One region of the Kocuria sp. KD4 genome, then DNA from elsewhere that is predicted to be linked to it. Evidence: predicted binding sites of a transcription regulator. Region 1 holds the regulator's gene; the other holds the start of a gene.
The links. Region 1 encodes HrcA, which represses chaperone genes, less so after heat shock. Its sites were predicted from a motif close to TTNGCACTCGNNNNNNNCGAGTGCNAA; they were not measured.

Region 1 (15,094 bases):
GACGCTGTCCCCGCGAGAGCGGATCCAGATGATGTCCACCGGGGCCACCCACGAGCTGCTCGAACTCGGTGTGATCTCCCCGGAGCCAGTGCCCTCGCAGGGGCTGAGCGTGGGGGAGGTGGGCTATCTGATCACGGGCGTGAAGGACGTCCGCCAGTCCCGCGTGGGTGACACGGTCACGAGCCAGACCAAGCCCGCGCAGCAGTCCCTGGGTGGGTACGAGGACCCCAAGCCCATGGTGTTCTCGGGACTGTTCCCCGTGGAGGGTTCGGACTACCCCGTGCTGCGGGACGCCCTCGAGAAGCTCCAGCTCAACGACGCCGCCCTGGTGTACGAACCCGAGACCTCCGCCGCGTTGGGCTTCGGCTTCCGTTGCGGTTTCCTGGGGCTGCTGCACCTGGAGATCACCCGCGACCGGCTCGAACGCGAATTCAACCTGGACCTGATCTCCACCGCGCCGTCCGTGTCCTACAACGTGACGCTCGAGGACAACTCGGAGGAGCAGGTTACTAACCCGTCCGAGTTCCCGGAGGGGCGGATCCTGGAGATCCGCGAACCCATGGTCTCGGCCACCATCCTGGTGCCGTCCGAGTTCATCGGCGCGGTCATGGAACTGTGCCAGTCCAAGCGCGGTGAGATGAAGGGGATGGACTACCTCTCCGAGGACCGCGTGGAGCTGCGCTACCGGTTGCCGCTCGCGGAGATCGTCTTCGACTTCTTCGACCAGCTCAAGTCCAAGACCCGGGGCTACGCGTCCCTGGACTGGAAGGCGGACGGCGAGCAGGCCGCGGATCTCGTGAAGGTGGACATCCTCCTGCAGGGCGAGCAGGTGGACGCGTTCAGCGCGATCACCCACAAGGACAAGGCGTACTCGTACGGCGTGCTCATGACGGGCAAGCTGCAGAAGCTCATCCCGCGCCAGCAGTACGAGGTCCCCATCCAGGCCGCGATCGGTTCCCGGATCATCGCGCGCGAGAACATCCGCGCGATCCGTAAGGACGTGCTCTCCAAGTGCTACGGCGGTGACATCTCCCGTAAGCGCAAGCTGCTTGAGAAGCAGAAGGAGGGCAAGAAGCGCATGAAGATGGTGGGCCGCGTGGAGGTCCCCCAGGAGGCCTTCGTGGCCGCGCTGTCCTCGGACGAGGACAGCGGGAAGGACAAGAAGAAGTAATGCCCGCCCAACCGGAGGGTGATCCCGCACCCCGGGACGGCGCGCTCCCCGCGGCATCGGTCGCCCGTGCCACCGATCGCACCCTGAGCCTGTACGTCCACGTCCCGTTCTGCGCGGTGCGCTGCGGGTACTGCGACTTCAACACCTACACCATGGACCAGCTCGGGGACGGCGTCTCCCAGCGCGACTACCACGCCGACGCCGCCGCGGAGGTCCGCTTCGCCCGGTCCGTGCTCGACGCCGCCGGGGCACCGCCGCGCGCGCTGCACAGCGTGTTCTTCGGCGGGGGTACGCCCACCCTTCTGCCCGCCTGGGAGCTCGCGCTCATGCTCGAGCAGGCCAGGGAGAGCTTCGGGCTGGCCCCGGACGCCGAGGTCACCGTGGAAGCCAACCCCGACTCGGTGAGCGAGGAGACGTTCGACGTGCTCGCCGCAGCCGGGGTTACCCGGGTGTCCTTCGGGATGCAGTCCGCGGTGCCCCACGTGTTGCGCGTGCTGGAACGCACGCACACGCCGGCGAACGTCCCGCGCGCCGTCGGCTGGGCCAAGGACCGCGGACTGGGCGCGAGCGTGGACCTGATCTACGGTACACCGGGGGAGAGTGTGGCCGACTGGCGCACCTCGTTGGAGGCCGCGCTGGCCATGGACCCCGACCACGTCTCCGCGTACTCCCTGATCATCGAGGACGGCACCAAGCTGGCCGCCCAGATCCGCCGCGGTGAGGTGCCGGGCGTGGATCCGGACGACCAGGCGGAGAAGTACACGCTCGCGGACGCGCTGCTGCGCGAGGCCGGGTTCGAGTGGTACGAGGTGTCCAACTGGTCCCGCGCGGCCCACGGGCGCAGCGCGGTGCAGAACCGCAGCGTGCACAACCTCGCATACTGGCGCAATCAGGACTGGTGGGGGATCGGCCCGGGGGCGCACTCACACAGTGACGGCGTGCGCTGGTGGAATCTCAAGCACCCGTTGCCCTACACGGCCGCTGTGCGCCGGGGTGACTCACCGGCCGTGGGCCGCGAGACCTTGAATGGCGAGACGCAGTACGTGGAGCACGTGATGCTCGGGATCAGGATCCGTGAGGGACTCCCGCTTGAGGGGCTGCGCCCGGAGGGGCGGCACGCGGTGGCCGGATTGATCGCCGACGGCTGGCTGGACGGCGCCGCCGCCCTCCGCGGGTCCGCGGTCCTCACGGACGCGGGGCGTCTGATGGCCGACGCCGTGACGCGCCGCTTGCTCGACTGGTGACCGTGTCAGGAGTTGCGGGCCGCGAACTTGTCGTAGAGGTGGGTGTTGAACCGGTACTGGTGCGGTTCGCCGCGGTTGACCTTCACGCCCGCGCGCACGGAGGTGATGGCCAGGAACAGCCAGGTCACGGCGGCGATGACCGAGAAGAGCCATCCGATGAACGGGATGAGTGAGAGCACGATGCCCGCGAGGATCACCAGGGTGGGCAGCATGGTGTAGTTGGCGGCTTCCCGGGATTCCTGAGCGGTGAAGGGACCGCGGTCCTTGAACACCCGGTGGATCATGTAGCTGGGCAGTACGCCCACCACGCCACCCAGGTGGGCGAGGGTGGCCCACTGCCGGTCCTGGGACACGTCCAGGGGTTGCGCCACGGGGGCCACGGACTCGAACGGAGTCTCGGCGGAGCGAGTGGAGGGGGAGGGAGCAGCGTCAGTCACGAGCGGGTGTGCCTTTCACGGGCGGTAGCCATCCGGGTCGGAGGACGCCGGTGCTCCTATCCTACGGTCGTTCCCGCGTGGCTCGCGCCGGACGACGACGCCAGGCGTCACCGACGCTGGGGGTTACCGCTAACGCGGGTCACCGAAGCCGTAGAACACCGGCTGCGAGCGCCGTCGACGTCGTGGGTCACCGCAGGTCAGGCGCAGCCCGGGTCAGGAGTCGGCGGCGTCCGGGGCGGTGAGGAAGTCGATGAGCTCCTCCACGCGGCCCAGCAGGGCCGGTTCGAGGTCTGCGTACGTGTTCACTCGTGCAAGGATCGCCTGCCACGCCCGCCCCACGTCCTGGGGTGTGCGGTGCGGTAGGCCCAGCGCGCGTGCCATCCCGGTCTTCCAATCCACCCCGCGCGGGATCACGGGCCACTCCCGGATCCCCAGGGCGCTGGGCTTCACGGCCTGCCAGATGTCCACGTAGGGGTGTCCGAGGATGAGCACGTTGTCCCGGGCACCCGGGACGGCGAGCGCCTCCTGGGCGATCCTGGACTCCTTGGAGCCCGCGACCAGGTGGTCCACGAGGATCCCGAGCCGGCGCTGCGGGCCGGGGTGGAACTCGGCGATGGCTGAGGGGAGGTCGTCGATCCCGTGCAGGGGTTCCACCACGGTGCCCTCGACTGCGAGGTCGTGGCCCCACACCTTGGCCACGAGCTCGGCGTCGTGGTACCCCTCGACCCACACACGCGACTCCTTGGCCACGGACGCGCGCAGGTTCTCGACCTCGACCGACCCCGACCGCGTGATCCGGGGCTTGGTCGGGGCGCTGCGGGTCTCGGGCGGACCCAGCCGCACGGGTTCGCCGTCCAGGAGGAAGCCCGGGCCCAGGGGGAAGGACTTCACGCGCCCGTGCCGGTCCTCCAGACCCACCACGCGCATCCCGCCGATGATCTCCACGCCCACGACGGCCCCCACCCACCCGGTCTCCACGTCCTCGAGCACCATGTCCCGGGCCACGGGGACGTCCCGGGAGACGGGACCGGTGCGGGCGACGTCGGGACTGCCTAGGTCCTGGGGACCCCAGGACCAGCCGGATGCGTTCACGGGCGACTCCTCCACGTCGTGCCCCGGCGCGAGCGCGCCGCCGGGCAGGCGAATCAGCCGCGAGCGTATCAAAATCGGCCCCTGACCCACGGGCCCTGGACTGCCAGGATTAGCACTGTGAACTCTTGAGTGCCAGAATTGCCAGCAACGGGAGGTGAGACACATGGAGCATCCGCGCCGAGCGCAGATCCTGCGCGCCATCGTGGAGGACTACGTCCATTCGCGTGAACCCGTGGGGTCCAAGGCGCTCGTGGAACGCCACCGCTTACCCGTCTCCTCCGCCACGGTGCGCAACGACATGGCCGCCCTCGAGGAGGACGGGCTGATCGTGGCCCCGCACACGAGCTCGGGGCGGATCCCCACGGACCGAGGTTACCGCGAGTTCGTCAACCAGATCGCAGCCCTGGAGCCCCTCACCTCCGCCCAGCGCCGCGCGATCCAGGTGTTCATGGACGGCGCCCAGGACCTGGACGACATCATGGAGCGCACCGTGCGCCTGCTCGCCCAGCTCACCCACCAGGTGGCCGTGATCCAGTATCCCGTGCGCACCGGGATCACCGTGCGCCACGTGGAACTCGTGGACGTGGGGGACGCCCGCGTACTCGTGATCCTGATCCCCACCACCGGACGCGTGGCCCAACGCACCGTGGAACTGCCCGTCACCCTGACCGAGGCCCAGCTGCTGGAGCTGCGCGCCCACGTGCTCGCACGCCTGCTCGGCACGCCCGTGGAAGACGTCCCCGACGCCGCCGTGACCCTGCCCCCGGCCCTGCCCGAGGAACTGCGCGACGCCGGGACCGCGGTGACCGGGGCGCTCGCGGTGCTCGCAGCGGTGTCGGACGAACACCGCCTGGTGATGGCCGGGACCGCGAACCTCGCGCGCTTCAGCGGGGACTTCCCGCAGAGCATCTCCCCGGTGCTCGAGGCGCTTGAGGAACAAGTGGCCATGCTGCGATTGTTGTCCGAGATGCAGCAGGACGAACGCGGGGTCGCGGTGCGCATCGGCTCCGACCACAGCGACGACCCCCTGGCGGAGGCGTCCGTGGTGGCCACGGGTTACGGTCCGCACGCCGCGTCCAAGGTGGGAGTCGTGGGGCCCACACGCATGGACTATCCCACGACCATGGCCTCCGTGCGCGCGGTGGCCCGCTACCTGTCCAAGAACCTGGGGGCTGAGCGCACGTGAGCGCCGCCCGCCCCGCTCGACCGTAGAACCGACGAAAGAAGAAACGACGACATCGTGAGCGATCACTACGAAACCCTCGGCGTGAGCCGGGACGCCAGCGCCGAAGAGATCAAGCGCGCCTACCGCAAGAAGGCCCGCAAACTTCACCCGGACGTGAACCCCTCACCCGAGGCCGCCGAGGAGTTCAAGCGCGTCTCCCACGCCAATGACGTCCTCTCCGACCCGGACAAGCGCCGCGTCTACGACGCCACGGGCAACGAGAACGGCACGGACACCGGCTTCGGCGGGGGCTTCCCCGGTACGGGCTTCGGCTTCTCCGACATCTTCGAGACATTCTTCCAGGGCGCGGGAGCCGGTGGCCAGCGCGGCCCCCAGTCCCGCACCCGCCAGGGCCAGGACGCCCTGATCAACGTGCGGATCTCCCTCAAGGACGCCGTGTTCGGCATGGAGAAGGACATCACGGTGGACACCGCCGTCGTGTGCCCCACGTGCCAGGGCACGTGCTGCCAGCCCGGCACGAGCCCCGTGACGTGCACCATGTGCCGCGGCTCCGGGCACATGCAGTACCAGCGCCAGTCCATCCTGGGCATGGTCACCACCCAGGCCCCGTGCTCCCAGTGCAACGGCTTCGGCACCGTGATCGAGAGCCCGTGCCACGAGTGCTACGGCGAGGGCCGCGTGCGCGACCGCCGCCCCCTGACCGTGAAGATCCCCGCCGGCATCCAGTCCGGCAACCGCATCCGCCTGGGCGGCCAGGGTGAGGCCGGCACCGCCGGCGGACCCAACGGCGACCTCTTCGTGGAACTCAAGGTGGATCCGGACCCCACCTTCCTCCGCGAGGGCGACGATCTCCACGCCCGCCTGCGTATCCCCATGACCGCCGCCGCGCTCGGCACCACCGTGAGCCTCGAGACGTTCGACGGCGCTCGCACGGTGGACGTCGATCCCGGCACCCAGTCCGGTGCGACCGTCACGCTCGACGACCTGGGTGTCACCCACCTGCGGGGCAAGGGCCGCGGGGACCTCAAAGTGCACTTCGAGGTGGAGACCCCCAAGGACCTCTCCTCCGAACAGCGCGAACTGCTCGAGCGACTCGCCGAGCTGCGCGGTGAGGAAGCGGCGGACGGCACGACCGTGAACACCAACCACTCCGGTGGGTTCTTCTCCCGGTTGCGGGACCGGTTCAACGACCTGTGACCAACCCCGTCTTCCACGTCCCCGCCGGGGACCTCTCCCGGGCGCGCCCGGGGGAGGTCCTGGACGTCGCAGGTCCCGAGGCCAAGCACGCGGTGACCGTGCGGCGCCTGCGCGCGGGGGAGGCCCTGGACCTCGTGGACGGGCACGGCACCCGTGCGGTGTGCACGTTCGACTCCGGGGCCAAGGACCGGATGAGCGTGACCGTCCACGAGATCCACCACGACGCCGCGCAGCAGCCGGAGTTCACGCTGGTGCAGGCACTCGCCAAGGGGGACCGGGACCTGCAGGCCGCGGAGGCCGCCACGGAACTCGGGGTCTCCCGGGTGATCCCGTGGCAGGCGGAGCGCAGCATCGTGCGCGTCCACGCGGACCGCGCGGCCAAACTCATGGCCAAGTGGGACTCCACCCTGGCCGCGGCGGCCAAGCAGTCCCGGCGCGCCCGCTGGCCCGAACGCGGTGACTGGGTGGATACCGCGGGTCTGGCCCGGCTGATCGCTGCAGAACCCGAGACGCTGTGGCTCGTGCTGCATGAATCGGTGAGCACACGTTGGTCCACCCCGGACGTGACCCGGTGGGGTGATCGGTCCCGGATCGCGGTGATCGTGGGCCCGGAGGGAGGGATCGGTGACGGAGAACTCGAGGCGTTGTGCGCCGCCGGTGCTCAGCCGATGCGCCTGGGGACCACTGTCATGCGATCGTCCACCGCGGGACCCGCGGCACTGGCCGCGCTGCACGCGGTGCTCGGGCTCTGGGACTGACCCGGGACCCAACGGGGAGGGCTCAGTCCCCGGCGCGCACCGTGATCGTGTGATCGTCGGACACGGTGGTGTCGGAATCGTCCGTGCCGCTCACGCGCACGGTGTACGTCCCGGGGTCGAGCGTGACGCTCGTGCGTAGTTCCGTGCCCGTGGTCGGATCCGAGCCGGGGGAAGCGGGTGCGATGTTCCCACTGTGCACGACGCGGTCGTCCTCGAGCACCTCCCAGCGGGCGTCACGCACCGAGGGCAGCACGCGGGCGAAGACCGTCACGGGGCTCTTGGGTTCCGCCCCGGTCTGGGGGTCGACGAGCCACACGGGCGCGGCCAGTGCAGAGTCACGCGTGAGCGGGGCATTAAGTTCCACGGCTCCGAAGGCCTTGTACCCGCTCTGCCCGTTCACGAGGACCCGCACCTCCTTGGCCGTGGACGAGTCCAACAGCCCGGCGGTCACAGCCGCCGCGGAGACCGTGTACACCATTTGCTGCAGTGCGACCCGCGCGTCCTGCGAGGAGAGTTGGGAGGCGAACGCGGCGGCGGGCAGGTCCACGGTGATGGTTCCGTCCGGCGACACGGAGGTGCCCACGGTATCCACGGCGGACCACAGGGACCGGTAGTCCGGGTCCGCGGGGGTGGCCGAGGTGACCATGAGTGCCGCCTGGGCCACGGGGTCGGTCGTGTCCTGGGAGGTCGGGGTGCGGAACTCGCGGAACAGGTAGCGCGATTGGTCCCCGGTGCCCACCCAGTACACGGGGGCCTGTTCGGTGGCCACGCCTTCCATCGCCGTGTCCGTGTTCATGGGTGCGGAGGCGATCCCGGGGGCGGCTTCGGAGTTGTGGTCCGGTCGGTCGGCGGCGGTCCCGCACGAGGCCACGACCGCGGCGAGCGACACGGCGAGCGCCCCCGTCGCGGCGCGCCGAAGTCCGCCGGGCGCGAGGGCGCGACGACGCTGCGGCTCGGTCGTTCCTGCGGGATTTTTCACGGCTACACAACTTACCCACCGGGAGCCACGGGCGCTAACGTCGCACGTGGATCCGGGCGGACCGTTATTGGATTGCAACCTGCGGCGTGCGAGCCCGTCGGTTCCGGCGGGTCCGGGTCCGCGCGCACCGGTAGGCTGGACCCGATGAGCGAACCAACCGAAGGGACCGAGGCACTGAGCACTCCGCCCACCGAACGAACCCGCGTCACCGTGCACGTACCGGATCGGGAGACCGCCGTCCGGACCTTGGGTCACGGGGACGCGACCTTACGTCTGCTCGAGCAGCAGTTCCCGGCCGTGCGGATGACCGTGCGGGACCTGGACGTGGCCCTCGAGGGGCCCGTGATCGACACCCGCCTGGCCGCCTCCTTACTCGAGGAACTTCTCGCGATGGCGCTGCGCGGCACCGAGATCACCGAACGCACGGTGCTGCGCGTGGCCCGCATGATGCGTGACGCCCAGGACCTGCGCCCGTCGAGCGCGCTGTCCACGAGCATCCTCTCCACCCGGGGCAAGACCATCCGGCCCAAGACCGTGAACCAGAAGACCTACGTGGACGCGATCGACGAGCACACCGTGGTCTTCGGGATCGGGCCCGCCGGTACCGGCAAGACGTACCTGGCCATGGCCAAGGCCGTGCGCGCCCTGCAGGCCAAGGAGGTCAACCGGATCATTCTCACGCGTCCCGCGGTGGAGGCCGGCGAGCGACTGGGCTTCCTCCCGGGTTCGCTCAACGACAAGATCGACCCCTACCTGCGTCCCCTCTACGACGCCCTGCACGACATGATGGACCCCGAGTCCATTCCGCGGCTCATGGAGGCCGGGACCATCGAGGTCGCCCCGCTGGCCTACATGCGCGGGCGCACCCTCAACGACGCCTTCGTGATCCTCGACGAAGCCCAGAACACCACCCCGGAACAAATGAAGATGTTCCTCACCCGTCTAGGCTTCGGCTCACGGATCGTGGTCACCGGTGACGTGACCCAGGTGGACCTGCCCGGGACCACCAAGTCCGGCCTGCGCCAAGTCCAACACGTGCTCGGGAACATCGACGACATCGCGTTCTGCGAACTGACCTCCGCGGACGTGGTGCGCCACGAACTCGTGGGCGAGATCGTGGCCGCCTACGACCAGTTCGACACCACCAACCGCCACCGCGTGGAACGAGCCCGCCGCAAGGACGAACGCCGAGCGGCGTCGTCCGAGCGCACCGGGGGAGACACCCCGTGAGCGTGGCCTTCGACCTGCCCTGGGACACCCCCGCCGAACAGGCCGAGCTGCCCACCGCCTACCGCGCCGTGGACACCGACCAGCTCGAAGCCCTCGTGGACCTCGCCTTCACCCGCTGGCACCTGCACCCCGACACCGAGGTCAGCATCGCCGTGGTGGACGAGACCCGCATGGCCGAACTGCACGAACAGTGGCTGGACCTGCCCGGAGCCACCGACGTCATGTCCTTCCCCATGGACGAACTGCGCGAGGGCACCCCCGACGACCCTAGCCTGGGCGTCCTCGGGGACGTCGTACTGTGCCCACCCGTGGCCGAACGCCAGGCCGCGGCCGCCGGCCACAGCACCCAGGACGAACTGTGCCTGCTCACCACCCACTCCCTGCTGCACCTGCTGGGCCACGACCACGCCCACGAGGACGAACGCGCCCGCATGTTCACCGCCCAGCGCTCGCTGCTCGAGGAGTTCCTGGGCCGGGACGCGCCCGTGGAGACCATGACGTGAGGCGCCGCACCGCCTCCGACCCCCGCACCGACTGAACGACCGAGGACCCGCGATGACCCAGCCCACTGAACAGCCCGCTGACTTCCGCGCCGGTTTCGCCGTGTTCGTGGGCCGGCCCAACGTGGGCAAGTCCACGCTGACCAATGCGCTCGTGGGGCGCAAGGTCGCGATCACGTCCAACCGTCCGCAGACCACGCGGCACACCATCCGCGGGATCGTGCACCGCACCGACGGTCAGTTGATCCTCGTGGACACCCCCGGCCTGCACCGTCCGCGCACGCTGCTCGGTCAGCGGCTCAACGACGTCGTGGCCCAGACCCTGGGTGAGGTGGACGTGATCGGGTTCTGCGTGCCCGCGGACCAGAAGGTGGGCCCGGGGGACCGGTACATCGCCCAGCAGGTCGTCGCCGCCGTCGGACGCACCCCCGTGGTCGCGATCGTGACCAAGGCGGACCTCGTCCCCCAGCAGCGCCTCGCCGAACAGCTCGTGGCCGTGAGCGAGCTCGGGCGCGAGGTCGTCACCGAGGAGCGCGCCCAGCGTGAGGCACGACGACGACGTCGCGACGCGGCGTCGTCCGCCAAGGGCACCGGCGGTCGCCCGGCCGCGCAGCGCACCGAGGACACGCCGGCCGGATGGGCCCACGTGATCCCCGTGAGCGCGGCGGACGGCTTCCAGATGGACGAGATCGCCGAGCTGCTCGTGTCACTGATGCCCGTCTCCCCGCCCCTGTACCCGGAAGGGGACCTCACCGACGAGCCGGAGGTCACCATGATGGGCGAACTCATCCGCGAGGCTGCGCTCGAGGGCGTGCGGGACGAACTGCCCCACTCGCTCGCCGTGGTCGTGGACGAGGTCTCCGAACGTGAAGGCCGCTCACCGGACAACCCCATGCTGGACGTCCACGCGAGCCTGTACGTGGAACGGGACTCCCAGAAGGCCATCGTGATCGGCAAGCGCGGTGCGCGACTGCGCGAGATCGGGACGCGCGCGCGAGCCCAGATCGAGTCTCTACTGGGCACCCGGATCTACCTGGACCTGCACGTCAAGGTCGCCAAGGAATGGCAACGGGACCCCCGACAGCTGTCCAAGCTCGGATTCTGACCGGACACACACACCACACGTCAACCCGGTGCCGTAGCCTGACCCACCAGTCAGGGCCGCACGCCCCCCATCCGAGACCCCAGGAGACGTCACCGGTGGATCCCAGCTCAGCACCACGCCGGAGCCGCCGGAGTTCGCGTACGAGCGCGCCGTGGAGTACGCACCCGGCCCGCCGCACGGATCGCGACGGCGAGGCGTACGACCTGCGCCAGACCGGACGTCATCACCGCGCCCATGTCCACCGCTCCTCTGTACGCAGGATCGCCGTGATCCTGGCCGTGTTCGGGCTGCTGGCCGTACTCGGCATCGGCGGGATCGCCGCGCTGCGCCTGACCGGCAACCTCACCTCGAGCCCCCTGAACCTCTCCGACGGTGCCGAGAACGTGGACGACGGCCCCCTGGACATCCTCGTCATGGGCTCGGACACCCGCCACGGTCAGGGCAACAGCGAATACGGCAGCGAGGACGACGCCGAGGGCCGCACCGACGTCATGATGCTCATGCACGTGACCGAGAACCGCGACGCCGTCACCGTGGTCTCCTTTCCCCGGGACCTCATGGTCAGGATCCCGCAGTGCACGGACCCCACGAGCGGCACCGTGTACCCGGCCACGACCGGGATGCTCAACAGTGCGGTGGAACACGGCGGCCCTGGGTGCACCGTGGCCGCGATCAACCGACTCACCGGCGTGAACATCGACCACTTCATGCTCGCCGACTTCAACGCCGTCAAGGAACTCTCCAGCGCCGTGGGCGGCGTGCAGGTGTGCGTCAACGAACCCGTGGATGACCCCAAGTCCGGGCTGCGCCTGCCCGCCGGGATCTCCTCCGTGGAGGGCGAACAGGCACTCGCGTTCCTGCGTTCCCGCGCGGCGTTCGGCAACGGTGGGGACGAGGCCCGCATCCGCTCGCAGCAGTCGTTCCTGGCGTCCCTCACGCGCAAGATCCAGGCGGACGGGACGCTCACCAACCTCCCGCAGCTCTACCACATCGCCGAGGTGATGACCCAAAACCTGCACGTGGACCAGGGGTTGACCTCCATCCCCACCCTCGTGGGCATGGCCGGTGCGCTCAACGGCATCGATCCCGGCCGGATCGCGTTCGTGACCGCGCCGTCCGAGCCCTACCCGCAGGACCCCAACCGGTTGCAGCTGGACGAGAAGCCCGCCGAGCGGCTCTTCGAGACCCTGCGTCGGGACGTCTCCGTCACGGAGGCCCGCGACGCGCCGTCGGCGTCCCCCGGGCCCTCCCACGCGATGGGGGAGACCGCCACCCCCGCGCCGAGTGCCGCGCACCCCACCGAGCCGGCGGCATCGCCCACCGCGACCGGCCCCGCCGTGGACCCGTCGCTCGTGCCGATCACGGTGAGCAACCGCACGGACGCCGGGGGCCGGGACCACCAGCTCGTGAGCGTGCTCGAACGCGCCGGCTACGACCAGGCGCGCACCGCGTCCTCCGGCACGCAGCTCGCGGCCACGCAGATGTTCTACAACCCCAACTGGGCGCTGGCCGCGGACGACGTCGCCGCTGTCCTGAACGTCTCACCGAGCCAACTCGTGGCGAGCTACGATGTGCCCGGGATCGAGGTCGCGGTGGGCCAGGACTTCCGTAGCGGTGACACGATGGACCGCAACGCCGCCCTGCCGGACGACCTGCAGGGCCAGACTGCGGAGCAGTTCACGTGCCAGGAGACCGCGGCGGGGTAACGATCCGGTGTGCCGGCGACCTGGTGGTACGTTGGATCACATGCGGCAAGGGAAGACGCTACTCCTGCTTACGTGCCGCAGCGGGGCCTGAACCGATCCTTACGGCCGACCACCCGCTGCGGAGTTCCGTGGTGCCGGCCCACAAGCTTCTGATCGAAAGGCCCCCTTCCCATGAAGAATTTGCAGCGTCCCTCCGGAATGCCCGTCCACAAGTACACCCCGTACCACCACAACTTCCCGTTCGACATGTCCGACCGCACGTGGCCGGACAAGGTGGCCACCACGGCCCCGCGCTGGTGCGCCGTGGACCTGCGGGACGGCAACCAGGCGTTGATCGACCCCATGGACTCCGAGCGCAAACTGAAGATGTTCCAGTTGCTGGTGAAGATGGGCTACAAAGAGATCGAGGTGGGCTTCCCGTCCGCCTCGCAGACTGATTTCGACTTCGTGCGCACCCTGGTCGAGGACGACCTGATCCCGGAGGACGTCTCCATCCAGGTGCTCACGCAGTCCCGCGAGCACCTGATCGAGCGCACGTACGAGGCGATCGAGGGCGCACCGCACGCGATCGTACACCTGTACAACTCCACGTCCACCCTGCAGCGACGCGTGGTCTTCGACCGCGACATGGACGGCATCGTGGACATCGCCCTGACCGGTGCCAGGTTGTGCCGCAAGTACGAGGAACAGCTCAAGCACACCGACGTCACGTACGAGTACTCCCCGGAGTCCTACACGGGCACCGAGCTCGAGTTCGCCGCGCGGATCTGCAACGAGGTCGCCGAGACCTTCGAGGTGGGTGACGGTCGCAAGATGATCATCAACCTGCCCGCGACCGTGGAGATGGCCACTCCCAACATCTACGCGGACTCGATCGAGTGGATGGGCCGGCACCTGTACCACCGCGACGACATCATCCTGTCGCTGCACCCCCACAACGACCGCGGGACCGGTGTGGCCGCCGCCGAGCTGGGCTACCTGGCCGGGGCGGACCGGATCGAGGGGTGCCTGTTCGGCAATGGCGAGCGCACCGGCAACGTGGACCTGGTGACCCTGGGGTTGAACCTGTTGACCCAGGGCGTGGACCCGCAGATCGACTTCTCGGACATCGAGGAGATCCGCCGCACGGTGGAGTACTGCAACCAGTTGCCCGTGCCCGAGCGCAGCCCGTACGGCGGTGACCTGGTCTTCACCGCGTTCTCCGGTTCGCACCAGGACGCGATCAAGAAGGGCTTCGAGGCCATGCAGCGGGACTCGCAGGAGCGGGGCGTGGACATCGATGACATGGAATGGGCCGTCCCGTACCTGCCGGTCGACCCCAAGGACGTGGGCCGCAGCTACGAGGCCGTGATCCGCGTGAACTCCCAGTCCGGCAAGGGTGGCGTGGCCTATCTGCTCAAGAGCGAGTACGGCATCGACCTGCCCCGCCGGGCCCAGATCGAGTTCTCCGGGGTCGTGCAGAAGTACACCGAAACCTCGGGGTCGGAGGTCACCGCGCAGCAATTGTGGAAGATCTTCACCGACGAGTACCTGCCCGCCAAGGACGGCGGCGGCGAGCTGTGGGGTCACTACCGCATCACGTCCATCTCCACCCATGCCGAGGACGAGGGCAACACGGTCCTGGAGATCGGCCTGGACGTGGGCGGCGAGCACCACGAGCGCACCGCGCACGGCACCGGGCCCATCGACGCGCTGATTCAGCTGTTCAACGCGGAGGGCGTGGACGTGCGCCTGCTGGACTACACCGAGCACACGCTGTCCGCGTCCGCGAACGCGCAGGCCGCGAGCTACGTGGAGCTCGCCGTGGGTGACCGCGTGCTGTGGGGTGCGGGGATGGACAACAACACCACGCGAGCGTCCCTGAAGGCCGTGATCTCCGCGGTCAACCGCGCCGTGCGTGACGCGCAGTTGGCCCAGCAGGACTGAGCGCGCTCCTTCCCTTCTCCGACGACTCCGCTGCGGGCACCCGGGTGCGCCGCAGCGGAGTCGTGTCCGGGGTAGGTGGCACAATGACCCGATGGCCCGTTCAACCTTCGCATCGCGTAGCTATCGGGACGACGCCGTGGTGCTGCGCACCTACGACCTCGGTGAAGCGGACCGGATCGTGATCCTGCTGACGGCCGAGAACGGCCAGGTCCGGGCGGTGGCCAAGGGGGTGCGGCGCACCAAGTCGCGGTTCGGTGCGCGCCTGGAACCCTTCCACGTGGCCCAGGTGCAGCTCGTGCACGGACGGAACCTGGACATCGTGTCGCAGGCCATCGGCAAACGGGCATACGGGCAGAGCATCGTGGCCGACTACGAAAAATACACCGCCGCGGCGGCCATGGTCGAGACCGCGGAGAAACTCACCGCGGACGACTACGACACCGCAGTCCAGCACTACCAGTTGCTCGTGGGAGCGCTGTCCGCCCTCGCGCGTGGTCTGCACGAACCGGGGCGCATCCTGGACTCTTACCTGCTACGCGCCGTGGCCCTGGCCGGTTGGACGC
Region 2 (15,094 bases), 1.2 Mb from region 1:
TGCGGCGCGCCGGACGTGATGGACACCGCGATGCCGGGGATCCCGTGGGACGCGGCCGTCAGCACCGCACCCACCGTCCCCGAGTGCAACGTGGCCCTGCCCGTGTTGGCCCCCAAGTTCACCCCGGAGAGCACCATGTCCGGGCGCTTGCCGAACGCGCCGTAGGAGGCCAGGAAGGCAATCAGAGCGGGGGCGGCCTTCACACCCACGCACTCCACACCGTCGGGCATGTTCGGCGGCGCGGCCTCCACCAGAGCGATGCGGCCATCGACCTCCTCGCCGGACAGCGAGGCGCTGGCACCCGAGTACTCCTCGGCCGGAGCGGCCACCGTGACGCTGTGCCCGCGGTCCAGGGCTGCCTGCGCGAGAACCGCAAGTCCCGCGGAGGAGATGCCGTCGTCATTGGTGACCAGGATGTGCATGTGCACCATGGTGACACGCGCCCGTCACGCGGACCAGAGCCCGGTACTCGGGCCAGGCCACCCAGGAGGACCAACCCGGTCACGCTTCACACGGGCCGAACTGCCCGCGACCACGTCCGGTCAGGGTGCACTGGGCGTCAGACCGAACTGCTCGGCGCGTCGAGCCGGAGCCGGGTCGTGGCACCGAATCGGAGAGCCACAGGTCAAGCACCCGGAACGTCAGGACAGCGTGCGCACCGTGATCTCGCGGGCGAACTTCTCGATGGTCGTGCGGTTGCCGGTCCCCAGGCCGCGGCGCGCCACGTTCAGCGCTCCCGCTGATGCACCGAGGGCCACGGCCTCCACGAGAGCGAGACCGCGCGCCAGACCCACCGAGATCCCCGCGGTCATCGAGTCCCCCGCCCCTCGGTGGTCCAGCGGTGTGATGGACGGCGCGGAGACCTCCCGCACGGAATCCTTCTCCACGAGCAGCGCGGGGTCCTTGGCTCGTGAGATCACCACGGCGCCCGCACCGCGTTCGAGCAGCATGTGTCCGGCGCTCACCAGGGCCTCCGCGGTGTCCTCCGCGACGAGCTCGAGATCGAGCACCTCTTCGTGGCTGATCTTGAGCACGTCCACGTTAGCCGCCACGGCCGCCAGTGCGGGCTTGCCGCTGAGGTCCGCGACCACGGTGGTCCCGGCATCCCGCGTGTCCTGGATGAGGCGGCCGAAGAACGACGCCGGCACCACGTCCCCGGGTTCGGCCCCGGTGACCGTGAGGACGTCCGAGGCGAGCGCGTCCACGAACGCCGTGCCGTAGAGATCGTCCAGTTCATGGCGGGAGAGCTCCGGGGGCGGCATATGGGCCACGGTCTCCCGGTCCTCACCGCGCAGGTCGTAGACGTATCCGCCGTTGCCGTACCCGTAGCGCACAGCATTGACCTGCATGCCCAACCCGTCCAGCATGGTGCGGATCAGCGAGCCCAGTTCCCCGCCGAACGGCCCGCTCACGGACACGTCCGCCCCCAGCGACCCGGCCATCCGGGCCACCCACAGCCCCTGCCCGCCGGGGTGCATATGCACGTCCGACTCGTGGGAACTACGGTTACGATGCGCAGCCGGTTCCGTGATTTCCGTGATCAGCAGCGGAGTGGGAACCAGGATGGAGATACGCGGCTTGGGGCCGGGGCGGGTCTCGGTCACGAACGAAAGCTACATGACACGGGCGCTGGTGAACAGCACACCAAGGTGTCACCATGGTGGGATGAACGTCACCGCACCGGTTCGTATCGTGGAAGGTCAGGCCGCCAGTGAGCACACGCTGCGCGCCCTGAGCGCGTACTTCAGCGAGTTGAACAACCGGATCGACGGCGGTTTCGATCCCGAACTCACCGAGGTCACCGCCCCGGAGGACGTCACTCCGCCGCACGGGGATTTCTTCCTCATGACGGATTTGGTCACGGGCTCGGTCATCGCGTGCGGCGCGGTGCGCAAACTCGACGATGACCGCGTGGAACTGCGCCGGATCTGGGTCACCCCGGAACACCGCGGACAGGGCCACGCGCGCACCCTGGTGCGGGCACTCGAGAACAAGGTGCGCGCTTTCGGCGCCACCACGGCCGTGGTCTCCCTCAACGAGGAGATGACCGAGGGGATCGCGATGTTCCGCAAGCGCGGCTACGAGCCCGTGGATTCCTTCCACGACGCCACCACGGCCTCGGTCTTCCTGGCCCGCCAGTTGTAGACCCACCGATCGCAGGCCAGCAGTCACAAACCCGCAGGGTATGAGCCCGCCGAGCGGTGAACCTCAGTCGCGGGCCTCGCGCGTCTTCTTCCGGTTGGCCTTGTCGATCGCCTCGACCAATTCGTCCTTGGTCATGTCCGAGCGTCCCGTGATGTCCAGTTCCTGGGCGAGTTCGTACAGGTGCTCCTTGCTGGCATTAGCGTCCACCCCGCCGGCGGTGTCCTCCGCGTTCAGACCGCCCTTCTCGGCGCTGTCGTCCGAGGGCCCGTTGTGCTCCTTGGGCTCCCAGTGGTCCCCGACCTTCTCGTGGGTGTGCTTGACGGCCGACCACGCGGTGCGCGCCGCCCGAGCGTCGTCGTGGTATTCCTCCTGCGCCGAGTCGTAGGTCTGCGCGAACGTGTCCTGTGCCTTCTCGTCCGAGCGTTGCAGCGTGGACGGGATCTCGTCCTGACGCGCGTGGCCGTTCTTCTTCGCCTTGGGCACGGGGGCCTCCTCAAAGCGTTCGGGTGTCACTGGTGACTCGATCCTACGCGCCGCCGACGCCGCTGCGACAGGCCCGCCCGCTGCTTGAGTCAGTGCCACTCAGCTTTCGTGCGTCAGTGACTAGCACTTCCGCCGACAGCCTGCTATATTAAACGTTGTTGAGTCACAGAGACTCAAGAAACGTGATGGCACCACGCGGGTAATCGACCGGATCGCGGGGCACAGCACGTGGGTGCCGCAGAGTGAAGGAGTAATCGTCATGGCTACATTCGACCCGTTCTCCGAGGTCCAGAACTTTGCCAACCAGGTCCTCTCCGGCCGCAACGGCCTGGAGCAGATGCCCATGGACCTCTACCGTCAGGGCGCCAACTATTACCTTGCCGCGGACCTGCCGGGCATCGATCCCACGAGCGTGGACGTGGACGTGGACGGTCAGCTGCTGACCATCCGTGCGCAGCGTCGTCTGCCCTCCGCGGAGAAGGACACCAAGTGGATCGTGCGCGAGCGCCGCAGCCACTCGTTCGTCCGCCAGCTCAACCTGGGCCAGGGCATCGACACGGAGAACATCACCGCCGCGTACGACAACGGCGTGCTGACCGTGACCATCCCCGTGTCCCCCAAGTCCCAGCCGCGCAAGATCCAGGTGGCCACCGGCCAGGAACACCACGACAACGTGGTCCTGGAGCACGACAAGGGCTCGGACGAGGACCGCTCGCAGAACGTGCAGAAGGACTCCGAGGGGTCGCAGGACTGAACAGGGCCGATCAGGACCGGCCCTTCACCGGCGCTGACCGGCGAATCCACCCGGTCGGAACAAGCCTGCTCAATCGGGGGCTCACCGCCCCATGACATGACTGTGCCCCGCAGGTCACCCTGCGGGGCACAGTCATGTTCACGACGGGGTCAGCGGTTCATCCACCGCACCACGTGGTCGAGGTCCTCGGACGCGCGGGAGGACCAGACCATGAGCGCGTACACGTGCGGTCCGCCCTCGCAGACCACCGCGGTAGTGTCGACGTTTGCTCGCACCAGCTCGGCCACGAACTCCATGGTGTCCGGGTAGAGCATGTCCCGGTCACCCTGCAGCACGAACGTGCGGGGCAGTCCGCGCACGTCGCCGAACGCGGGGCTCACCATGGGGTCGGTGACGTCCCGTGTGCCGGCCCACCAACGAGCGGCGGCCCGAGCGCCGTCGGTACCGAGCATGTGGTCCGCGTCCCGGTACGCCTCGATCTGGGGGTTCGTCACCGTGGTGTCCACCCACGGGGCCATGAGGATCAAACCCGCCACGCCGAGATCGTCCGCGTCCCGCAGTCGCATGGCCTGGGCCAACGCCAGACCACCGCCGGCGGAGTCGCCCGACAGGAAGACGCGCGGGCCGAACGAACGGGCCAGGTCCCACACGCCGTCGGCGAGTTCGAGCGCCTCGTCCACCGTGTGATCGGGGGCGAGCCCGTAGCCCGGCACCACCACGGTGACCCCGGTGCGCTGCATCAGGGCGTCGATCCAGCGCCAGTGCACCGTGGTCATGGGGTTCACGTACGCGCCGCCGTGCCAATGCACGACCACCGGGGCGTCCGCCCGGGTGATGGCCGCCTTGGGCCGCGCGACGATGACCGGGTACCCGGCCACCATGACCTTCTCGAAGCTCGCGCGCTTGTGCATCGCCTTGTGCGGTGCCGCTTCCTCGCCGCGCACGGCCAGGGACTCGAGCAGCTTCTCCTCGGAATCCAGCACGTCCGGGAGCACCCGCAACGCCTGGTTCGTGGCGCGCAGCACCGGGTCCGCGGCGCGCACGATCACGTCCGCGGACGGCTTGGCGGCCCGGTCCTCGGCGATGCATGTGCTCGTGGAAGCCGCCGCGTGCCGACCGCGACGCCGCTGGGTCCCCGCGGTTCCGGGCGTTGCGGTGTCTTCGCGGGAGCCCCCATTCTCGGCAGCGCCCGCGGGCTCACCGCGGCGCTGGGCGTCATCGGCCACGGCACCGAGAGGGGTCCCGGTGGCATGGTGCTGCCCGGCCGAGCGGCGCTCGGATCCCCGGTGGTAGGTGGCACGGTGATCGGCCGCGGTGCGGTGGTTCCCGACATGACCGTGGGTCCGCTCGCCGGCCCCGGCACGGTGACCGTGCGACGTCGTCCGACCGGAAACACCGGCCGCACCCGCGGCGCCGGCCGCACCCGCGGTGGCCACGGCGGCGGTCGCGGCGTGCTGCCCGTGACCGGACTTTCCCCGGCGCTTCCCGGACACCGCGCGATGGCGACCGGTGACGGGGGCGGACCCGGCGGCGTCGCCCTCGGAGACCGTGCCGGACTGCCCGGCACCCTGCACGGCGAGGGACTCACCTTCGACGTCCACGTGCGGGAGGATCTTGTCCAGCCAGCGCGGGAGCCACCAGGCCTTCTCGCCCAGCAAACGCATCACCGCGGGGATCAGGAGCATGCGCACCACGAACGCGTCCAGGAGAACGCCGATCGCGAGTGCGAAGCCGATGGGCCGGACCATGGCCATGTCCGCGAAGATGAAGCCCGCGAACACGGAGATCATGATGATCGCCGCGGCGGTGACCACGGAGCGGCCCGCCTTGAAGCCATAGACCACGGCCTGGCGCGCGGGGTGCCCGTGGGCGTAGGCCTCGCGCATCCCGGAGACCAGGAACAACTGGTAGTCCATGGCCAGGCCGAACAGGATGCCGATCATCAGCGTGGGCAGGAAGCTGAGGATGGGCCCGGGATCGTGCACGCCGAACACGGCGCCACCCCAACCCCACTGGTACACGGCCACCACGGCACCGAAGGCCGCGAGCACGGAGAGCAGGAAGCCCAGCGTGGCGATCACCGGGACCAGGATGGAGCGGAAGACCATGAGCAGCAACAACAGCGAGATGACCAACACGACGCCCAGGTAGAGGGGCAGTTTCTCGCCCAGCAAATGGGAGACGTCGATGTTCGCCGCGGTGGTGCCGGCCACGCCCACGTGGACGTCCTCATTGGCCTGGAGATCGCCGTTGAGGTCCCGGATGTTGTTGACGAGTTCCTCGGTCGCGGCGTCCGCGGGTCCCGAGGAGGGGATCACCTGGATCACGCCGGTGGTGTTGTCGTCCGTGGTCACACCGGGGAGCACGTTGGCCACGTCGTCCTGCTGCGCCAAGCGGTCCGCCACCGTGTTCATCTTGTCGGTGGCCTCGGCGTCGTTGAGACCCCCGGGGAGGTCCACGACCACGGCGAGGGGTCCGTTCTCACCCGCACCGAAGTCGTCCGCGATGCGCTGGTAGGCCTGGTACTGGGTGCTGTCCTGGGGTTCGGTGGACGCGTCCGGCAGGCCCAGGCGCATGGTCTGGGCCGGCAGCGCGAGCACGATGAGCACGGCCGCGCACGCCAGGGTGGTGATCCAGGGGTGGCGCAGGTGCAGGGGGACGTCGTGCTCGTCGATGTTCTCCTCGCGGGGCGCGGCGTCCCGCACCTTCCTGGGCAGCACACGCCGCCCGGCGAGGGAGAGCAGAGCAGGGGTGAGTGTCAGGGTCAACAGCAGGGCGACCGCCACGGCCACACCGGCCACGGTGCCCATGAGTCCCAGGAACGGGATCGCCGTGACGTTCAGAGCCACTAGGGCCACGATCACGGTCAGCGCCGCGAAGAACACGGCGGTTCCGGAGGTGCCCACGGCCATCCCGATGGATTCCCGCATGGGCATACCTCGTCGCAACTGCTGCCGGTGCCGGTTGAGCACGAACAGGGAGTAGTCGATGCCCACGGCCAGGCCCAGCATGACGCCGAGCATGGGCGTCACGGACATCATGTCGATCACGCCGGAGAACGCGAGGGTGGCACTCGTGGCGATGGCCACGCCCAACAGCGCGGTCAGCACGGGCAGCGCCGCGGGGACCACGGCGCGCAACATGATCAGCAGCACCAGGGCCGCGATGATCACGCCCACGATCTCCGCCGGACCCACTAGGGAAGAGATGTCCTGCGCGAGCTCCTGGGAGAACTCGGCGTCCACGCCGTCCACGGGGTGGTCCTTGATGGCGTCCATCACTGCGCTCTTGGTGTCCGATTCCACGGAGGTCTGGTCCACCGAGAAGCTCACCACGCTGATCGCGGAGTTGCCGTCCCGGGAGACCACGCGGTAGTCACCCATGCGTTTCATGGCCCGTTCACCCTCTTCGAGCTGGGCCTTCTGCTGGGCGATCTGCTGCGGGTCGATCCCGCGTTGCTGCAGGATGCGCTGTTCGCTCACGCCCGGCGGCAGGTTCTGGCGCAGCTGTGCGAGTGCTTGCTCGCCCTGTTCGAGCTGCTGGCGGCCGTCCCGCAACTGCTGCCGACCGTCGTCCAGCTGTTGCTGCGTCTGGAACGGGTTGCTCGTGGAGGCCACCTGGTCCACGTCCTCGGTGGCCTTCAGAGCCTCGGCGATGCCGTCCTTCTGGGCCTGCGTGAACTCGGAGCCGTCCTCCGTGAAGAACACGACGCGCCCGGTACCCTGGTTCGCCTCCGGGAGTTCGTCCTTGAGCCGGTCCGCGAGGTTCTGGGTCTCGGTGCCCGGGATCGTGATGGCGTTGCTCAGGTTCACACCCGACATGGCGACCCCGCCCACGGCCAACGCAAGCACCGCGAGCCATACCAAGATCACCGCCCACGCGTGGGAGGCTGCGCTCTTGCCCAGCCTGTACAGAAGTCGTGCCACGGGATTCTCCTACTGAATCGGAAGTTTTCTGGTGGGTGCGTCGCGCGGGGCGGCGGCTGATCGGTCCATGGGTGCTGTGCGGTTGTCGACGACGCCGCGGCGCCGGTCTGCGGTCTCGGGCCCCGGCGTCGGGGGCTCGCCGGTGGTGCTGGTCAGGGTTTCGGATCGGTGCGCGGCATCAGGAATCGAAGCCCCGCCCCAGGACGCCGAGTGCGGTGGTCAACAGTTCGTCCCAGATCCGGCGGCCCCGCTTGTCCAGCTCGCCCCCGGTGCGCGCAACCCATTCGTCGAGACACTCAGCGAACGAGTTGATGAGCGTGGTGGCCACCAAGTGCGTCTCGAAGGACGAGTGCTGCGGCAGTCGTTCGCGCAGCACCTCGTTCAAGCGGTCCACGGCGGTGCGGGTCACCCTGAATCCCCACAGCGAGGCCGCGGGGGTGTCCTGCAGGTCCACGGAGAACACCGGTTGGAGTTCCTCGATCAGGGTGTGGGTGCGCAGCGATCCGATCAACTGCCGGTAGACGTCCCCCAGGGAAACGTCCGAGGTCGCCGCTGTCGTGCCCTTCGGCGTCGTCGGCTCCGGGAGATCCCGCAGCACCCCGTCGATCAGCCCTGCCACGAGTTCCGAGAGGTACTCGAACACCGCGTCCTGGGCCGAGGGGAAGTGGTTGAAGATGGTCCGGCGGGAGACCCCCGCCCGCGCGGCCAACTCGTTGACGGTCACGCGGTCGGTGCCCAGCTCGGTGGCCAGTTCACCCGCGGCCGCGATGATGGCCCGCCGATTGCGCAGCCGGATGGCTTCGCGCTTGTCCTTGGGCTCCCCTGATCGAGGCTCACCCGAACGGTCGTCGGCGCATCCGGACAGCAACGTGGTCAACACGTGATCCATCGTACGGCAGTAATTGCACTGTGTGCATCTTTTGATGAGGAGGCTCTCATCACCTCCCTGCCAGGTCTGCGTACGTCAGTCCTTGAGGGATCGATGGTGGGGGCGTCGGTCCCTGGAACGTCGGTTGTCGGAGCGTCATGCGAGGTATCCCGCCCGCACGTGATCCGGGAGCATGCCACCACCGGTGAGCCAGGCCAGATGGGTGGCCCCGTCGGGGATCTTGATCGGGTTCTCCCCCGCCCCCTCGTGGGCGACGCGCCGCAGTGCGTCCAGGGCCGCGGCGGCCGAGGGTTCCACCACCATGCCCTCCGCGCCATGCAGGCTCCTGACCTGGGACAACATCGCCTCATCCGTGCACGTGACGTAACCGGCGAGCAACCCTTCCACGGCTCGACCCACGAATCCCGAGGCCCGCCCCACCGCGAGCCCGTCCGCCACCGTACGGGTGTCCAACCCCAGTTCCGCCACCGAGATCCCGTCATGACGACCCGTGTACACACCCAGGAGCATGCAGGGTGCGCGGGTGGGTTCCACGAACACACAGTGCACTGCATCCCCGAATTCCCGTTTCAATCCGTAGGCCACGCCGCCCGGGGCTCCCCCGATGCCACACGGGAGGTACACGTACAGGGGATGCTCAGCGTCCACAGCGACACCCAGGTCATGTAATTGCCGGGCCACCCGCGCCCCCGCCACGGCGTACCCCGCGAACAGGCTCAGCGAGTGTTCGTCGTCCACGAAGTGCACCGACTCGTCCGCCTCGGCGGCCACACGCCCCGCCGCGACGGCTTCCGTGTAGTCGGTGCTGTGTTCCACGACCTCCACTCCCCGCGAGCGCAGCAGATCCTTCTTCCACTGTTGCGCGTGTACGGACATGTGCACCGTGGCCCGCAGCTCGAGCGCCGCGGCGATGATCCCGATGGACAGCCCCAGGTTTCCCGTGGAACCCACGACCACGCGGTGCTCCCGCATGAGCCGGCGGAAGGGCTCGGCCCCGAACACGGTGTAGTCCGGTCCGGGCCGCGGTGGTTCCGGCAGCAGGCCGTGGCGCACCGCGAGCGTCTCGGCGTACTGCAGGACCTCGTGCACCCCGCCACGGGCCTTGATGGAACCGCTCACGGGGAGGATGTCGTCACGTTTGAGCAGGACCCGCCCCGTCCGGATACCGCTAACGCGCTGCCACTCGCCGGCCTCGTCCAATGGCGACTCGATGAGCCCCCGCGCGGGCGCGGTCTCGGGGAAGGTCGCCGCGATCCAGGGCCGGAACCGCTCGAGGCGCGCCGCGGCGTCGTCGACCAGGGCCGGGTCCACCCCGGAAGCCGCCAGCCCGCGGGCGCTGTCCACCGCGGCGGGGTTCCACCACGTCAGCGGTTCCTCCCGAGCCAGCCGGGGCAGCACGGGATCCGACGCACCCCATGACCCGCGCTGCCTCGTCGGCTCCGCGGTGGGTTCCATCTCCGGCGTATCCATGGCCCCATCATGGCGCGGAATCATGATCCCCGCGTTCCGGACTAGCCCATACAATGCCCAGATGACCAAGGACACCCTGAGCACGCCAGAGGCGGCCCTGGAGTACGGCACCCGGTTGTTGCGCGGCACCACTGTTCAGCTGCGTTCCACCACGCGAGCGGATATCGAGGTTCTCACCGGTTGGTGGTCACGTCCTGAGTGGGCGGCCCTTCAACAACCCATGATCAAACCACGTCCGCGAACGTCGATCGCTGACATGTTCGCTCGATGGAGCGCGAATGATGCGGCCAGTGGCGCCGGTTTCAGCATCGATAACGTCGACGGCGATCTGGTGGGGCATGCGACATTGTGGGGTGCCACACTGCCGGCGCGCATCGCAACATATGCGATCGTCATCGGGCCTGATTTCGTGGGGCGTGGATACGGTACCGACGCGACCAAGGTCATGCTCCGCTACGCCTTCCAAGAACTCGGGGCGCACAAGGTGGAGCTACAGACATGGGCCTACAACACCCGGGCACGGCGCGCCTATGAGAAGGCCGGCTTCGTCACGGAAGGCGTCCGCCGGGCGGCCGCGTTTCACAATGGGGCCTTCCACGACGAGATTCAGATGGGGATTCTCGTCGACGAGTACCGACATTCATCCGAAAGCGGTTCTTGACGCGGTCGGCGAGAATACCGTCGGGCTCCGCAACCCGACGTGCCCTCACTAAGAGAAGGTTGTGGGAGACACGAGCTCCCAACGGATCTCTCCGTCTTCGACCGTCGGGGTGGGATGCATCCCCACCCGGCGAGCAACTGAATTGGATGCCTCGTTGTTCGGATGGATGTATGCCGCAAACATCTCGATACCGGCAGTCTTCAACCACTGGATGACGCCGTCCGTCGCTGCCGTTGCCAGGCCCTTGTGTTGGAACTGCGGCGCGATCACCCACGCCAGGTCCGCTTCAGCGCCTCTCGTCCTGGACTCGACCGTGGCCTGCACATAACCGGCCGGTACTGTGCTCCCGGGTGGGCGCACCACCCAGTTCAGCCACCATTGCGAACCGTCCTCGGAATGGCCGATGCTCTGGAGTGCGTACCGTCTCCGGAGTTCGGCGAGCGAGGGCGGGGTCCCGCCGATGAATTCGTACAACGAGGGGTGCCCCAGAGTCTCCACCATCTCCACGGCGTGGCCCACCGTCAACGGCTCGAGCACCGCACGTTCCGTGACGATGGTGTCGATCGGCGGCCGGTTCGCAGCTCCACGGTTCATGGGATTGCACCCCCTGTGACAAGTTCTCACCCATGTTCCCACCGGCACGACAGCACGCGGAGGTGATTCCACCATTGACACAGCACCGTGGGCGCACTGTGCGTTTCAGCCTCCGAACTCCCGGTACTGCGCGGCCAGTCGGACGGGAGCGTTGGGTGCGCCGAAGCCCTCGTAGCCGCCGCGGCGTTCCACGACCTCCACGAACACCTCGCCCAGCGTGGCCGTGTAGAAGTGCAGGAACTCCCCGCGCTCGTCCCGGTCGTAGAGCAGCCCGTGGGATTCGAGCTCGGCCACGAACTCCGCATCCAGATCGAAGCGGGCCACGAGGTCCTCGTAGTAGTTGCGAGGCACGGGCAGGAAGGCGAGCCCGCGGCGTCGTGCCCGGCGTGCCACCGCGACGACGTCCGAGCACGCGAGCGCCACGTGCTCCGGGTAGGCCGCGCCCGTGAAGGCGCCCTGCTCCGCGGCCATGGGCGCCACGTTGAGGGGGATCCGCACGGTGTTGCCCTCCGAGCGCATGACCTGCGAGCGCACGAGTCCGGACGGCCCCGCGACCTCTTGCGAGGACGTGGGATGCAGGTTCAGCAGGGACGTCAGGAACAGCACCGCCTCGTCGTAGTGCTGCCACGGCTGGGCCAGGTTCACGTGGTCCACGCCCGTGATCAGGGCGCCCGACGCCGCGTCGTCCTGGTCCGCGCCGAACTCCCCGAGCCACGGGGGCACCCCATGGTTGCCGTGCGGGCCGAAGAATAACTCCGTCCCGTCCGGCGCGAGCACGCCGTGCAGCACGGTCTCGTCCGGCTGCTGGGCGCGATCCACGGCCCGGGCGAGCAGGCGTTCCGCGCGGTACGCGGCGAGGTCGGGATCCGCGACCTGGAAGCCGAGGGCCGCGAGCCGCGTGGGCTGCACGGTGGCCCCCGGGTCCTCCGAGACCACGATCCGCACCGGCCCCTGCGTCCACGCCTGGACCGAGTCCTTGGAGCGGTGGTGCCCGGCCAGGGAGAACCCCAGCTGATGTAGCAACCGGGTCACGCGCCCGAGCTCCCGGGTGCGCAGCTCCACGAAGTCCCAGTCGTCGGGGGTCTGCGGAGCGGGCAGATCGGTGAGCACGAGCGGCTCGCGCTCGGGTTCCCCGCCGGCGTCGCGCACGGCGTCCGCGGTCTGGTCCTCGAGCCAGCGCAGGGACCGCAACCCGTCCACGGCCGTGCGGTAGACGTCCGCCTGCCGGAACGAGTCGTTGAAGATCTCCAGGGACACGGGCCCGGCGTACCCGCACTCGTGCAGGCGGCCCAGCAGGTCCACCAGGTCGAAGTCCCCCTCACCCGGGAAGACCCGGTGGTGGCGCGACCACGAGAGCACGTCCTGTTGGAGCAGGGGCGCGTCCGCGAGCTGCACGAAGAAGATCTTGTCCGGGTCGCACTTTTCCACCCCGGCCACGGTGTCCCCGCGGGAGAAGATGTGGAAGCTGTCCAGGCACGTCCCGACCCGGGGGTGGTCCGCGAGTTCCACGATCCGGTGTGCGTGGCGCCAGTCGTTGACGTGCGCGCCCCACGCGAGAGCCTCGTAGGCCAGGTCGATCCCGTATTCGTCGGCGACGTCGCCCGCGGTCCGCAGCTGCTCAGCGATCGCCTGGTCGTCGTCCAGAACACCGGTAGCCACGTTCGAGCACACGAGCAGCACCGTGGTGCCCAGCCGGTTCATGAGTTCGCACTTGGCGCGCAGTCGGCGCAGGGAATCCGGGAACGTCTCCGGGGCCACCTCCACGCCGTCGCGGAACGGCTGGTACATGTCCAGGGAGAGCCCCAGCTCCGCTGCGAGCTCTCGGAGTTGTTCGGGCGACGACGGCGAGACCACCAGGTCCGGCTCGAAGACCTCGATCCCGTCGAACCCGGCGGAGGCCGCCGCCCGCATCTTCTCCTCGAGGGTTCCGGACAAGCACACCGTGGCGATACTGGTCCTCACAGGACACCCTCCTGTTTCTCGTGGTTGCGCTCACCCTCGGGAGCGGACGCGGGGACGGTAACGGCGTCGTCGCCCTGGCCGGTGAGCTCCAGGAAGTGCCGGCGCATGCGGGCACTGTCCGGGGCAACCCCCGTGATCAATGCAAACGCATCTACTGCTTGCCCCACGGCCATGTGTCCACCGTCCAGCACCGAGCACCCGAGAGCCCGCGCCGCCCGTACCAGGGGCGTCTCGAGCGGAAGGTAGATCACGTCCGCGACCCAGTGCTCCGGTCGCAACAGACCCACGTCGAAAGGCGTCCCGGGGTGGTGGTGCATCCCCACCGGGGTCGCGTTGACCACGCCGTCGGCCGCCGCGATGTGCTCCGTGGCCCGTTCGGCCGTGACGGCTTCCACCACCGCGTCCGGGTAGCGGGCGGCGAGTTCGCTCGCTCGCTCGGCGGCGCGGGCCACGTCCACGTCCACGAGACACAGCCGCTGCGCACCCAGGGACAGCAGGGCCTCGGCCACCGCGGACCCCGCCCCGCCGGAACCGAACTGCACCACGGACCCCACGGTCACGCCGGGCAGACCGTGCCCGAATCCGGTGGTGAACCCCGAGCAGTCCGTGTTGTACCCGATGAACTTTCCTTCCCGGATGAGCACCGTGTTCACGGCCTGGATGGCCTCGGCGCGCGGATCGATCTCGTCCAGGTGCTCGAGCACGAGCTGCTTGCACGGGTGCGTGATGTTGAAGGCGTTGAACCCCAGATCACGCCCGGCCCGCAAGAGGTCCCCCACACTCGTGCCGGGGCGTCCGATCACCCCCAGGTCCACGGGGCGGTAGAGGTAGCGCAGACCGTGCCGGTCCGCTTCGGCCTCGTGCATGGACGGGGTGAGGCTCTGGGTGATGCCGTCGCCGATCAAACCCACCAGGTAGGACTCGTTGCGAGTGGACATGGGACTCCTTCCGGGGAGTGTGTGCCGTGGTCAAGAGGTGCGAATTCAGGGCCCAGGGAGCCCGGACCCGAACATCAGCTGCGCTGCGGAAGCACCACCGCGAGTCGGTCCGCGGCCTCCCGCAACAGGGGGACGTTCTGGATGAGCTCAGTGGGATCGCACCGGTGTACGGGCGCGGCGAGCGCGAGCGCCGCCTGGAGGGGAGCACCTGGGGACATGACGGGCACGGCCAGGGCGGCCATGCCGTCGTCGTGCTCCTGGTCCTGCAGGGCCCACCCCTGCTCCCGGACCTGCGTGAGGATCGCGCGCAAGCGCTCGCGGTCGGTGCGCGAGCGCTCCGTGCGCGTGCTGAGGTCGAGGGACGCCACGAGGTCCTCGCGGACGTCCGGTGCGGTGAAAGCCAGCAGCACCCGGCCGAGTGCGGAGGTGTGCAGCTCCCCCCGGTCCCCCGGGTCCGTGGTGATGCGGTGGTGCGGGCCGTCCACGGTGTGCACGGTGAGGAAACGGTCCCCGTCCAGCACGGCCAGCAGACAGCTCTCACCGGTCGCCTCCACGACCTCCCGCATGACGGGCAGCGCGGTGCCGGCGTAACCCCTGGCCGTGGCCGCCTTCTGTCCCATCGCGAAGAGCAGCAGACCCAACCGGTACTGCTTGGTCGCGGGCTCGTACTCCGCGTACCCGGCGTCCACGAGGGTGCTCAGCAAGCGGTAACACGTGCTGAACGCGTAGCCGGAGTCCGCCACGAGTTGCCCGACGGTCGCCCCGTGGGGGTACTCGGCCAGCATCTCGAGCAGCGCGAGCCCCTTGCGCACGGTTCCCGAACGGTCAGCGGCCCGGGACCGGCCACCGGCCCCACCCTTTCCGGACTCCCGACCCGGTTCCCGGTCGCCTTCTCGCTCCGGTTCCCGGCCGGATTCCTGCTCCGGTTCCTGGGCCGGTTCCTGGGCCGCCGACGCCGCGACGCGCGGCTGCGATGCACTGGGGCTCACGCTCAACTCCTGATTCGCTAACGGACATTTTTCTCGACCACTTGACGAACAGTGTGACCCACACCATTCTTGGTTTCAAGTATTCGGAAGTGATTTTCATTATTTGGCAATTACTCACGCGATGACGCCCCACGGAAGGACCCGCTCATGAGCACGACCCCAGGACCGGATCAGCCGATCCACCCGCCGGCCCCGGCGGCGTCGGCGTCGTCGGGACAACTGACCGACGCACGCCCCGAGAACGTCAAGACCCCCAAGAAGGCGGCGCTGGCCAGCTGGATCG

Region 2: the regulator HrcA is predicted to act here: its motif matches at 2,749-2,775, upstream of HBK84_RS11915 (Hsp20/alpha crystallin family protein).

What each region holds. Positions count from the first base shown of each region.
Region 1 is NZ_CP050449.1:1,511,477-1,526,570, reverse strand. Features, by position in the region: gene lepA (translation elongation factor 4) at 1-1,171, shown strand, start outside; gene hemW (radical SAM family heme chaperone HemW) at 1,171-2,415, shown strand; gene HBK84_RS06880 (DUF4870 domain-containing protein) at 2,421-2,852, opposite strand; gene HBK84_RS06875 (DUF3097 family protein) at 3,066-3,944, opposite strand; gene hrcA (heat-inducible transcriptional repressor HrcA) at 4,108-5,130, shown strand; gene dnaJ (molecular chaperone DnaJ) at 5,185-6,327, shown strand; gene HBK84_RS06860 (16S rRNA (uracil(1498)-N(3))-methyltransferase) at 6,324-7,085, shown strand; gene HBK84_RS06855 (GerMN domain-containing protein) at 7,108-8,064, opposite strand; gene HBK84_RS06850 (PhoH family protein) at 8,209-9,294, shown strand; gene ybeY (rRNA maturation RNase YbeY) at 9,342-9,797, shown strand; gene HBK84_RS06840 (GTPase Era) at 9,850-10,899, shown strand; gene HBK84_RS06835 (LCP family protein) at 11,166-12,605, shown strand; gene leuA (2-isopropylmalate synthase) at 12,777-14,531, shown strand; gene recO (DNA repair protein RecO) at 14,623-15,094, shown strand, end outside.
Region 2 is NZ_CP050449.1:2,663,914-2,679,007, forward strand. Features, by position in the region: gene surE (5'/3'-nucleotidase SurE) at 1-422, opposite strand, end outside; gene HBK84_RS11900 (1-phosphofructokinase family hexose kinase) at 642-1,604, opposite strand; gene HBK84_RS11905 (GNAT family N-acetyltransferase) at 1,666-2,145, shown strand; gene HBK84_RS11910 (ChaB family protein) at 2,209-2,628, opposite strand; gene HBK84_RS11915 (Hsp20/alpha crystallin family protein) at 2,888-3,382, shown strand; gene HBK84_RS11920 (MMPL family transporter) at 3,532-7,308, opposite strand; gene HBK84_RS11925 (TetR/AcrR family transcriptional regulator) at 7,487-8,188, opposite strand; gene HBK84_RS11930 (D-serine ammonia-lyase) at 8,333-9,667, opposite strand; gene HBK84_RS11935 (GNAT family N-acetyltransferase) at 9,729-10,328, shown strand; gene HBK84_RS11940 (GNAT family N-acetyltransferase) at 10,377-10,922, opposite strand; gene HBK84_RS11945 (bifunctional sugar phosphate isomerase/epimerase/4-hydroxyphenylpyruvate dioxygenase family protein) at 11,028-12,884, opposite strand; gene HBK84_RS11950 (shikimate dehydrogenase) at 12,881-13,822, opposite strand; gene HBK84_RS11955 (IclR family transcriptional regulator) at 13,897-14,811, opposite strand; gene HBK84_RS11960 (MFS transporter) at 14,959-15,094, shown strand, end outside.